Linked DNA regions of Magnetofaba australis IT-1. The protein of the gene in region 1 interacts with the protein of each later gene in a pairwise test. Links are inferred from orthologs where the notes say so. Each region holds a gene or a part of one and is shown in the gene's direction. Other genes may lie near its edges.

Region 1 (5,610 bases):
GGCGCCGCCAGACCGCGCACCGCAGGGCGCTCGCGCAGCAGGCGTTTCACATCGGCGGCGGGCACATGCCCTTCAATCAGGTAATCCCCCACCTGCGCCGTGTGGCAGGAGGCCGCCGCATCGGGCACACCCAGCCGCTGCTTGACCGCATCCATATCCGCCACCGGACGCTCTTCAACGGTGAAGCCGTTTTCGCGCATATGCTGCGCCCAGGCGCCGCAGCAACCACAGGTGGGCGACTTGTACACCATGATCTGGGCGGCGGCCTGCGCCTCTGGCGCCGGCGCGCCGAACATCCGCACACCCAGCGCCAACGCCGCTGTCACCGCCACCAACGCGATGGCGATGACGCTGCGACGCCAAGCGGGTCCCGCTGCTTTGTGTGACGATGCCGCCATCGGCGCAAGCCCCCTCTTTTAGAGGATTAATAGAAACGCTGTCCGCCTGGCGCGGCATGCGGCGCTTGCGGCTTCTGCGCCGGAGCGCCGCCCTGGGCGGATTTTGTCGCAGGCGTGTAGTCAGCAGGCAATGTGAACAGCTCGGCCGGTTGCGCCCCCTCTTTGATATCGCTCACCATCAGCGTCACCGCGCCATTGGCTTCCGCCTTCACCGGCATGCGCAGCTTCACGTCCACCCATTGGGTCATCTCGCGGGATTTGCCATTAAACGCCGTCACCAGACGCCACTTCTCGGTCTCGCGGCCATTGAGCTGTTCAACCCCTTCCAACACCCGCGTCATCAACGGCCCGTTGGGAATCTCGCGCTGAATCACCACGCTGCGCGACGGATCCACCCACAGACGCATGGTCTGCTTGGCGCCGCGATCCATCATGGAGATCTCCCAGCGTTCGGCCTGCACGCCGCCCACCGCCTCGGGCTTTTTGGCTTTCACGCAGGTCACACCCTTCTTCGCAGCTTCCGCGCCGCACAGCGGATGCTTGGGGTCCGACGGCATCATGGCGCGGTCCGGGCGTGGCGGCATGGGGCCGTAGATCCCCTCCTGATACAGCTTGCGGTCCGGCGCCAGGGTCCAGATCTTCTTATTGGCCGCATCCAGAATCACCGCGCGCTGTTCGCCGCCCACCACGCCTTGGGCGCGCAGCTTCTCGTCGCCCACAAAGATCTGCCCGCTGGCGCTCTGCTTGGGGTTTTTGGGGCTGCTCATGGTGATCACGGCGGAAAAACTGCCGCCATACCACGAGGCGTCATCGTTGGCGCGGGCAACGCCCGGCAGCAGCGCCGCAACCATGAGCGCAGCCGATGTGATCTTTACGAATTGCATGAAAACTCTCCCCGGTGAACAATAGCGTGCAAGGGCGCGCCGCCGCCCTGGCGTAGAGGGCGGGCGTCTGCTACCCTGCCCACCTTTTTTATGCAGCGGCCTGACGAAATTTGGGACGCGCGCGCAATACGGGGATACAATCGTCCCGCGCCGCGTCAAAACTTCCGCCACGGGCTCGCGCGCAGAGCGATATCCTACCCCAGCTTCGAGGAGTTTGAAAGATGGCCGTTGAGCGCACCCTCTCCATGATCAAGCCCGACGCCGTGGCGAAAAACGTCATTGGCGAAATCTACAGCCGTTTTGAAAAGGCCGGTCTGCGCATCGTCGCCTCCAAAATGGTGCAACTGAGCGCCGAAGACGCCGGCAAATTCTACGCCGTGCACAAAGAGCGCCCCTTCTATAAAGATCTGTGCGACTTCATGTGCTCCGGCCCCATCATGGCGCAGGTGCTTGAGGGTGAAAACGCCATCGCCAAAAACCGTGAAGTGATGGGCGCCACCAACCCCAAAGAGGCCGCCGCCGGCACCATCCGCGCCGACTTCGCCGACTCCATCGACGCCAACGCCGTGCACGGCTCTGACGCCGCCGAGACCGCTGCGCAGGAGATCGCCTTCTTCTTCAACGCTTTCGAACTGTGCGACCGTCCGTAAATATGTGAAATATTGGGATGCTGAAAGATATCGAGGGCTCCGCCCTCGAGCTCCCAAGATCAACAGCCACACCGTGATTCGGGCCATCCATGGCCCTCACCCTGCGGGCTCGCTTCGCGAGTCCGATTCGGCTATCCTGCCGAATCGTGAGGCGCCGCCCCACACCCCGCTTAAGGGTCATGGACCCTTAAGAATCCCGACAAATCGCCTCTGGCGATTTGTCACATAGTCAGCGCAAGCTCTGCCTGCGTCACGCAAACATCTTTACCTCTTAGTTAATCCATGACTTCCACCGCCCCCGTCAGCTTGCACGCTTTGACCCGCCAGGAGATGGCCGATCTGTTCGTCTCCTGGGGCGAAAAACCCTACCGCGCCAAACAGGTGTGGTCGTGGCTCTACGTGCGCCTGGCCGAGAGCGTGGAGGAGATGAGCGATCTGTCCAAAACCTTCCGCGCGCAACTGGAAGCCGTGGCCGAGCCCCTGCGCCCGGCGGTGAGCGAACATCGCGTCTCTCAGGACGGTACGGAAAAGTGGCTGCTGGCCCTGGCCGACGGGCAGCAGATCGAAACCGTCTACATCCCCGAAGAGGGGCGCGGCACCCTGTGCGTCTCCTCCCAGGTGGGCTGCACCCTCTCCTGCCCCTTCTGCCATACCGGCGCACAAGGGTTCGCCCGCAACCTGACCACGGCGGAGATCGTGCAACAGGCGGTGTTCGCCCGCGCCGAACTGGCCAAGCGCGACAAGAAGCTCACCAACATCGTCCTCATGGGCATGGGCGAGCCGCTGTATAACTACGATAACGTCACCCAGGCGTGCCGTATCATCACCGATGATGCCGGTCTGGGCATCGGCACCCGCAAGCTCACCCTCTCCACCGCCGGATTGGTTCCGAAAATGGTCCAGGCGGGTCACGATCTGGGGGTCAATATGGCGGTGTCGCTACACGCCGTGCGTGACGAGCTGCGCGATGAACTGGTGCCCATCAATCGCAAATACAATCTGGCCGCGCTGCGTCAGGGCGCATTAGACTACCCGCTCAAGTCAGGCCGTCGCATCACCTGGGAGTATGTGATACTGGATGGGGTCAACGACAGCGACGCCGACGCCCACCTCTTCGCCCACTTCCTGCGCGGCATCCCCTCCAAGATCAATCTGATCCCGTTCAATCCCTGGCCCGGCGTACCCTATGCGCCCTCACCGCGCGCGCGTATTCTGGCGTTCCAGCACATACTCCATGAAGCGGGTTTTGTCACCGTCATCCGCGACTCCCGTGGAGAGGATATCCTGGCCGCCTGCGGCCAGCTCAAAGGCAGCGTGGAAGGGGCGCGGCGACGACCGCCATCGGAATAAAAACGCTTCGTCATACGGAGACGAAACTCATGCAGATTGAGCGGCTGGACCATCTGGTGCTCACCGTGGCGGACATCGACGTCACCGTAGCGTTCTATGTCTCCGTGCTGGGCATGCAAGCGATCACCTTCGGCGCTGGACGTCGCGCACTGACGTTTGGGCAGCAGAAGATCAATCTGCACCAGCACAACGCGGAGTTCGAACCCAAAGCCCTGACGCCGACCCCCGGCTCAGCGGATCTCTGCTTTCTCACCACCACCCCATTGGAGGAGGTGATTGCGCATCTGATGGACTTGAACATCGCCATTGAGGAGGGCCCCATCGGGCGCACCGGCGCGTGTGGTCCGCTCCTCTCCGTCTATCTCCGTGACCCTGACGGCAACCTGATTGAAATCAGCAATCAGACTGCCCCGGCTTGAACGTCGCTCAATCAGCGTCGCCAATCCAGCGTTACTTCACAGTCACTGCAATCCAGAATTGTACAGAGCGCCTAAATGTGTGCGTGACGCAGGTGAAGCTTGCGTTGACTATGGGCCGCCGACTGGTCGGCGGCGGGGTGATTCGGGCCATCCATGGCCCTCACCCTCCAGGCTCGCTAGCGCGAGTCCGATTCGGCAATCCTGCCGAATCGTCTGGGGTCCGCGACCCCAGCGGGTGTAATGGAATGGTCCGCTCCGCTACCCAAACGGCCTCGCAATGGGCCAAGATGGTGATGTGTTTTTCCATCTAAACGGAGTCGGAGCGGACCATGAGCAATCATATCGAAAACGGACAGGTACGGGTACTGGGGATTGATCTGGGCAAGAGCGTGTTTCAGTTGCATGGCGTCGATGCGCGCGGCAAGAGCGTTCTGAAACAGCGCTTGAAACGAGATAAGTTACTGGAGTTCATGGCGCAACTGCCGCCGTGCCTGGTGGGGATGGAAGCCAGTAGCGGCGCGCATCACTGGGCGCGGAAATTTCAGGGATATGGGCATGAAGTGCGTTTGATGGCGCCGCAATATGTGAAGCCCTACGTGAAGCGGCACAAGAACGACAGCGTGGACGCTGAGGCGATATGTGAAGCGGTACAGCGTCCGAATATGCGTTTTGTGGGGATCAAAAGCGTTGCCCAGCAAGAAATTCTAGCGTTGCATCGGGTGCGCAGTCTGGCGGTGAAGAACCGCACGGCGTTGGTGAACCAGATTCGCGGACTGCTTGCCGAGTATGGGATTGTCTTTCCCAAGAGCATCAAGCAGGCGCGGCGGGCGATTGTGCTGATTTTGAGTGATGAGAGCTCGGAAATGAGCGCCAATTTTCGCGTAATTCTGGAGGATGAGCGCGATGAGCTGGCGCATTTGGATGAGCGCATCGGCAAATATGAGCGTGAGATTGAGGCGCTGGCCAAGGCGGAGCCGCAGTGTCGATTGCTGATGACGATCCCGGGAGTGGGACCGATCACGGCGACGGCGCTGTTGGCGTCGGTGGGGGATGTGCGGGCGTTTAAGAATGGCCGGGAGCTGTCGGCATGGATAGGGTTGGTTCCAAATCAGCACTCCACAGGGGGCAAGGCGTGGCTGACGGGGATCAGCAAGCGGGGAAACGGTTATCTTCGCACCCTGTTGATTCATGGGGCGCGGGCGGCTTTGCGCGTGTGTGAAAACAAGCCGGATCGCCGCAGCCAATGGGTGGTGTCGGTGTCGGAACGCCGCGGCGCGAATAAAGCGGTGGTGGCGCTGGCCAACCGCATGGCGCGCAGCGCGTGGGCGATGCTGGTGAAGCAGGAGGCCTATGGGGCCAGCGCCGCTGTGTAGAGAGAGCGCAATACAACTCTAAAAGAAAAACAGGCCGATAAGGAAAGAGAAAGAGATCCCACCAGCCAGGTTGCGAGAGAGAGTCGAGATTGATGGCGTGAAACGGCATAGCCCTGCGTGGTCAAGAACCTGTTTCGCCCAAGGGCCCATAGAGGCCGAGGGTGTGTTGAGGAGGGCCACGCGCAAATTCCATCAGGGCCAGAGGGCGACAAGCCCCTCATCAACAGGCCGGATACATGGGCGCGACTAAGCCTCACACATCAGTGGACATTTTCTCTTGCCGTGGCGGAGCGGACCATACATGGGCGGAGCCCACGGTTTGATTTTTTGGAGCTCGAGGGCAAAGCCCTCGATATCTTCCAAATCAAAAGTCAGATTTTGGCTTCCCATGTTGATTAAGCCCAACAAAAAAGGGCCAACCCACAGGTTGGCCCTCTTACACTCCAGTTGCAGCAGAACAGGCCCGCTGCAAGCGCAGATCAGGAGACGGTCAGGCTGGCCGACTCGCTCCACTCACCGCCCTTGTTGTCCTTCCA
Region 2 (5,681 bases), on another replicon or contig:
ACGCCCCCTGGCTGCTGGAAGCCAACACCATCCCGGGCCTCACCGAACTGAGTCTGGCGCCGCAATCCGCCGCCGCCGCCGGCATCCCCTTCGATGAGCTGGCCGAGCGCATTCTGGCCTCGGCCTGGAGCCGCGCATGACCCGCTCCACCCTCATCGGCGCGCTGTTCATCGTACTGGCCGCCGCCGCCGTATTCGGCTGGCAGGCCGCCCACGCGCCGGGTCGCTTCCCGCTGCAGGAGATTCGCATCGAGGGCGCGCTACACACCGATGTGGAGGCGACCGTCAGCGCATTGGGCATCGATAAAGCCCGCAACATGCTGCGCATCGACCCCATTGCGCTGCGCACCGCGCTGCTGGAGCGTCCGTGGGTGAAGGAGGCGCAAGTGTCGCGCCGCTTCCCCAGCACGCTGGACATCAACCTCACCGAAAAACGCGCGCTGTGTATGAGCCGCGAAGGCGAAACCCTCTATCTGCTGGATGAAGCCGGGCGCCGCATCAAGGCCGCCGAACCCGGCGACCCGCTGATTCTGCCGGTGATCACCGACGATTTCAGCGCCCCCAATGAGCGTCCCGAGCGCGTCACCCAGTTCATGACGGCGCTGGAAGAGCGCCCCTGGCTCAAAACCCGATTGTCCGAAGTCACCGCTCTGCCCGGCGGCCGCTGGGTGCTGTATACCCGCGAAGGAGTGCGCCTTTTGTTGTCGAATCGGTTGGAAAGTGAATTGAAGCTGTTGAACGCCTTGCAGAATCGGTACAGAATACTGGATCGGCGGATCCGGCAGGTGGATCTGCGGGTGGCGGGACGCGCAGCGGTGCGCCCGTTGGAGAAGGAGGAGTCCGGTCCACGCACCGGCTAATCCACCGCTCGTCGGATCACGCTGGCTTGGGCCGCGCCAGCGATTGCGCATTGCGCAAACTTTGGCCTGACAAGGGATTGCAGGATGGCCCCCACGCACTGGGACGTGGGACGGGGATCACACCATTGACGCGGAGTCATAGACCGGGATTGATCGACAGCTCGCAAAAAGTTCTTTAACGCTTTTGTCGCGCCGCTTTTCATGCTTTTCTAAAGAGCGATCGAGCAACCCCCGGCTGGATGGAATATGGCCAGAAACGACCAAAACCTCATCATTGGCTTGGATATCGGCACCACCAAGATCTGCTGCATCGTCGCCGACGTGCAGCCGGACGGGCGGGTGGATATCATTGGCCTGGGCGCTCACCCCTCACGCGGTCTGCGCAAAGGCGTGGTGATCGATATCGACTCCACCGTCGAATCCATGCGCATGGCGGTGGAAGAGGCTGAAGTGATGGCGGGCGTGGAGATCAATATGGTCTACGCCGGCATCGCCGGAGCCCACATCAGCAGCACCAACTCCAATGGCGTGGTCGCCACCAAAGAGGGCGAAGTCACCCATAACGACATCCAACGGGTGCTGGACGCCGCACGGGCGCAGAACATCCCCATGGATCGCGAGATTCTGCACATCATTCCGCAGGAGTACATCCTCGATGGCCAGGACGGCATCAAGGAGCCCCTGGGCATGTCCGGCGTGCGCCTGGAGGCGCGGGTGCACATCGTCACCGGCGCGGTGGCCTCGGCGCAAAACATCATCAAGTGCGCCAACCGCTGTGGCCTGGACGTGGGCGACATCATCCTCGAGCAACTGGCCTCCTCCGAAGCCTGCCTGACCTCGGATGAAAAAGAGCTGGGCGTCTGCCTGCTGGATATCGGCGGCGGCACCACCGACATCGCCATCTTCGCCGACGGCCACATCAAACACACCGCCGTGCTGGCCATCGGCGGCGAGCATATGACCAACGACATCGCCGTGGGGCTGCGCACCCCCACCCGCGAAGCCGAACAGCTCAAACGCAAATACGGCTGCGCCCTGGCCTCTCTGGTCAACCCCGAAGAGACCATCGAAGTGCCCAGCATTGGCGACCGCCAGCCGCGTCAACTGGCGCGCCACATCCTGGCGGAAATCATTGAACCGCGCGTCGAGGAGTTGTTCACTCTGGTGCAGCGCGAAATCGTCCGCTCCGGATTTGAGGATCAGATTGCGGCGGGCATTGTTTTGACCGGCGGCGCCTCCATTACCCAGGGCGTGGCCGAATTGGCCGAAGAGGTCTTCAACAAGCCGGTGCGTCGCGGCCCCCCGCAAGGGTTCGGCGGACTCACCGATGTGGTCTCCAGCCCGGTCTACTCTACGGCCGTGGGGCTGGTGCAATACGCCAACCGATTCAGTCGGGACGCGTCCCGAATCGGCTACGACCCGGAGCATACCGGGGGGGCCGCTTCGGTGTTGCAGCGCATGCGCAATTGGTTCAACGGCGCATTCTAAAAGCAGCAAACAAGAAATTTCGCAGTCACAAAAATCAATTCACAGGTCAGCGCAGACTTGCCGGGTCGGGCATAGGGGGAAGAAAATGAACTTTGAGTTTGCACACACGGACGAAATGGACGCCCGTATCAAGGTCGTCGGCGTCGGCGGCGGCGGCGGCAACGCCGTGAACAACATGATCCAGGCCCAACTCGAGGGCGTGGAGTTTATCGTTTGCAACACCGACGCCCAGGCGCTGCAGCGCAACCTGGCGACCACCCGCATTCAGATCGGCGCCGAGGTCACTCGCGGCCTGGGCGCTGGCGCCAAGCCCGAAGTGGGCATGAACGCCGCGCGTGAATCCGAAGAGCGCATCAGAGAAGCGCTAACGGACTCCGACATGGTGTTCATCACCGCCGGCATGGGCGGCGGCACCGGCACCGGCGCAGCCCCCATCATCGCCAAAACCGCCAAAGAGATGGGCATCCTCACCGTGGCGGTGGTGACCAAGCCGTTCCACTTCGAAGGCAAAAAGCGCATGCGCTTCGCCGATGAGGGTCTGGACATGCTGCGCGAACACGTGGACACCGTGATCGCTATCCCCAATCAGAAGCTGCTGTCGGTGGTGGGCAAGAACACCACCATGATCGAAGCCTTCCGCAAAGCCGACGACGTGCTGCATCAAGCAGTGCGCGGCATCACCGACCTGATCACCATCCCCGGCCTCATCAACGTGGACTTCGCCGACGTGCGCACGGTGATGGAGGAGATGGGCCAAGCGATGATGGGCGCGGCCGAAGCCACCGGAGACTCCCGTGCGCTGGAAGCGGCCACCAACGCCATCTCCAGCCCGCTGCTGGACGATGTCACCATCCAGGGCGCCCGCGGCGTGCTGATCAACATCACCGGCGGCTACAACATGGCCCTGCAGGAGATCGACGAAGCCGCTTCTGTGGTGCGCGATCTGGCCCACGAAGACGCCAACATCGTGTTTGGCGCGGTGCTCGACGAACGCATGGAGGACAGCGTGCGCGTGACCGTGGTGGCCACCGGCATCGGCAAGGCCGAGCAGCTGGCCTTCCCCAACGCCCAGGCCGCCAACGTGCAGCCTCTGCCCCAGGCCGTGGCCCAGCGCCAAGCCGCCATGAACGCGCACCTGAATCAAAAATACAATCAGCCGCAGCCCGCCTCGGGCATGACCCACAACGTGCAGACCCAGCAGCCGCAGGCGCCCGTGGCCCAGCAACAGCCTGCCGCTCCCGCCGCTGAGGCTCCCCAAGCCTATACTCTGCCCACCCCCGCCGAGTTCGAAATGCCCAACCAGGGCGCCGATCAAGCGGGCGTGCATGAGCTGCGCAGCAACCGTCCGGGTCGCCGTCGTCCGCAGATGAGCGACATCAAGGTCAATCGCAATGAAATGAGCGACAATAACGAGCAGGATTTCGACGTCCCCACCTTCCTGCGTCGGCAGATGGACTGACCTTTGGGAGCGTTTCCCGTCGCGCGGCGAGCCGAGAATTTGCTTGACCGCGCGACGGGAAATCCCCAGTATGACCGTTTTTCCCCCACGCTCTTCCCAATCTCCGGGAACTTTTTCGTTGCAATCCATTCGATAATCAGTGTTTCCTGATATTGTGAGCGTGAGAAAATAGTGTAGTTAACATAAAATAGCACGCTTTATGCATGCTTGTGACTCAGCAGCGCCAATCCCCCTGGGAGCGGCAGGAGATTGTCGGAATGTCGACGATCCCTGTTCAGGATTTTGGCGTAAAGGCGTCACAAGCCGACGATGGCGACCCCGACCAGGCCACGCCATCCAACGGCGCATCCGCGAGAATGGATAGAGCCATGGTCTTTCAACGCACGCTGAAAAATACGATTCGTTGCACCGGCATCGGCCTCCACAGTGGTGAAAAGGTCCATATGACCCTGCGCCCGGCGCCCGAGAACAGCGGCATCGTATTTCATCGCACCGATCTGGACGATAGCTGGATCTCCGCCCACGCCGATCAAGTCTCCGACACCCGCCTGTGCACCACCCTGGCCAACGAGCGCGGCGAGAGCATCTCCACCATCGAACACCTGATGTCCGCCTTCGCCGGACTGGGCGTGGACAACGCCTTTGTCGACGTGGACGGCCCGGAAGCGCCCATCATGGATGGCAGCGCCGCCCCCTTCGTATTCCTGATCCAGTGCGCCGGGCTGACCGAACAGAAAGCGCCGCGCCGCTATATCCGCATCAAGAAGGCGATCTCCGTGGAGGCGGGCGACAAATCGGCCCGTTTCGAGCCCGGCGATGGCTTCGCCCTGCGCTTCATGTTGGACTTCGACCACCCCATGCTGGGTCGTCAGGGCGCGGAGATCCAATTGAGCGAGACGGCGTTTGTCAAAGAGATCAGCCGCGCGCGCACCTTCGGTTTCCTCAAAGAGGTCGAAGCGCTGCAATCCATGGGTCTGGCCCGGGGCGCGTCGCTGGAGAACGCCATCGCCATCGGCGATTTCCGCATCCTCAACGAAGGCGGTCTGCGTTACGAAAACGAGTTCGTGCGCCACAAGATAATGGACGCCATCGGCGATCTCTATCTGCTGGGCCACCCCATCATCGGCTGTTTCGATGGCGTGCGCTCCGGCCATGCGCTCAATAATGAATTGCTGCGCAAACTGGCCGCCACCCGCGACGCCTGGGAGTTCGTGGAGTTGAATGAACCCCTGCACGCCCCGGCCGCCGCTCCGGCGCTGACCACCGCGCCGGTGGGACTCTCCTGCTAACAGCGGGAGCCGACGCGCCATGACGCCCCCCGCCGTTGCATCCATGGGGCGTCGGCTCCTGTTTCTCATCGCTCTGGCCGCTCTGTTGCTGCTGTTTCTGGCCATCGTGCAACAGCGCGACCAACAGCAGCAGAACGCCTTCATCGCCGCCACCGAACTCACCATCAACGGCGGCAAGCTCTACGCCCAAACCGCCCTGCATGACGATCTAATCACCCAGATCCGCGATCTGCTGGCGCGCGGCGAACCCATTCGCCTCACCTACCATTTCCGCGTCCTGCATCAGCGCGACTGGCTCCCTGACAAGCTGCTGGCGGAGACCACCGTGACCCGTCGCCTGCAACTGCACAAGATCACCCAACGCTACGAGATGCGCGAATCAGTGGATCAGGAGCAACCCAAGCTGCTGTACGAATCGGACCCCGATTCAGCGCTGCGCTTTCTCACCCATCCGCGCTTCATCGCCCTGGGCGAACCGCCACAGGGGGTGGAGAAGCTGACGGCGGCGCTGCCGGGCGGTCCCCACTCTTACCGCTTTGAAACCCGCGTCACCCGCGAGCGCGAAGGGCTGTCGCGCATGTTCCGC

What was found. Proteins that work in one complex are often made in the same cells at the same time.
Region 2: the proteins of rlmN (region 1) and ftsZ interact in binary tests that used the Escherichia coli proteins (3 or more experiments, as listed by UniProt). The link is inferred for Magnetofaba australis IT-1 from one-to-one orthologs.

Annotation. Positions count from the first base shown.
Region 1 is NZ_LVJN01000020.1:906,827-912,436, reverse strand. What follows is about bases 1,323-4,248. They hold rlmN (dual-specificity RNA methyltransferase RlmN), read left to right. Parts: upstream 1,323-2,214; coding sequence 2,215-3,282; downstream 3,283-4,248. Other genes in these bases: MAIT1_RS16185 (IS110 family RNA-guided transposase), read left to right, coding at 4,031-4,248; MAIT1_RS16190 (VOC family protein), read left to right, coding at 3,312-3,701; ndk (nucleoside-diphosphate kinase), read left to right, coding at 1,504-1,932. Outside these bases: MAIT1_RS16210 (DUF411 domain-containing protein), read right to left, coding at 1-398; MAIT1_RS16205 (hypothetical protein), read right to left, coding at 425-1,282; more of MAIT1_RS16185, read left to right, coding at 4,249-5,074; thiosulfate oxidation carrier complex protein SoxZ, read right to left, coding at 5,554-5,610.
Region 2 is NZ_LVJN01000015.1:399,003-404,683, reverse strand. The notes cover bases 1,623-4,619. They hold ftsZ (cell division protein FtsZ), read left to right. Parts: upstream 1,623-2,432; coding sequence 2,433-3,806; downstream 3,807-4,619. Other genes in these bases: lpxC (UDP-3-O-acyl-N-acetylglucosamine deacetylase), read left to right, coding at 4,175-4,619; ftsA (cell division protein FtsA), read left to right, coding at 1,623-2,347. In the rest of the region: MAIT1_RS04100 (D-alanine--D-alanine ligase family protein), read left to right, coding at 1-140; MAIT1_RS04095 (cell division protein FtsQ/DivIB), read left to right, coding at 137-859; more of ftsA, read left to right, coding at 1,106-1,622; more of lpxC, read left to right, coding at 4,620-5,095; MAIT1_RS04075 (DUF4390 domain-containing protein), read left to right, coding at 5,115-5,681. UniProt on the Escherichia coli protein: Essential cell division protein that forms a contractile ring structure (Z ring) at the future cell division site. The regulation of the ring assembly controls the timing and the location of cell division.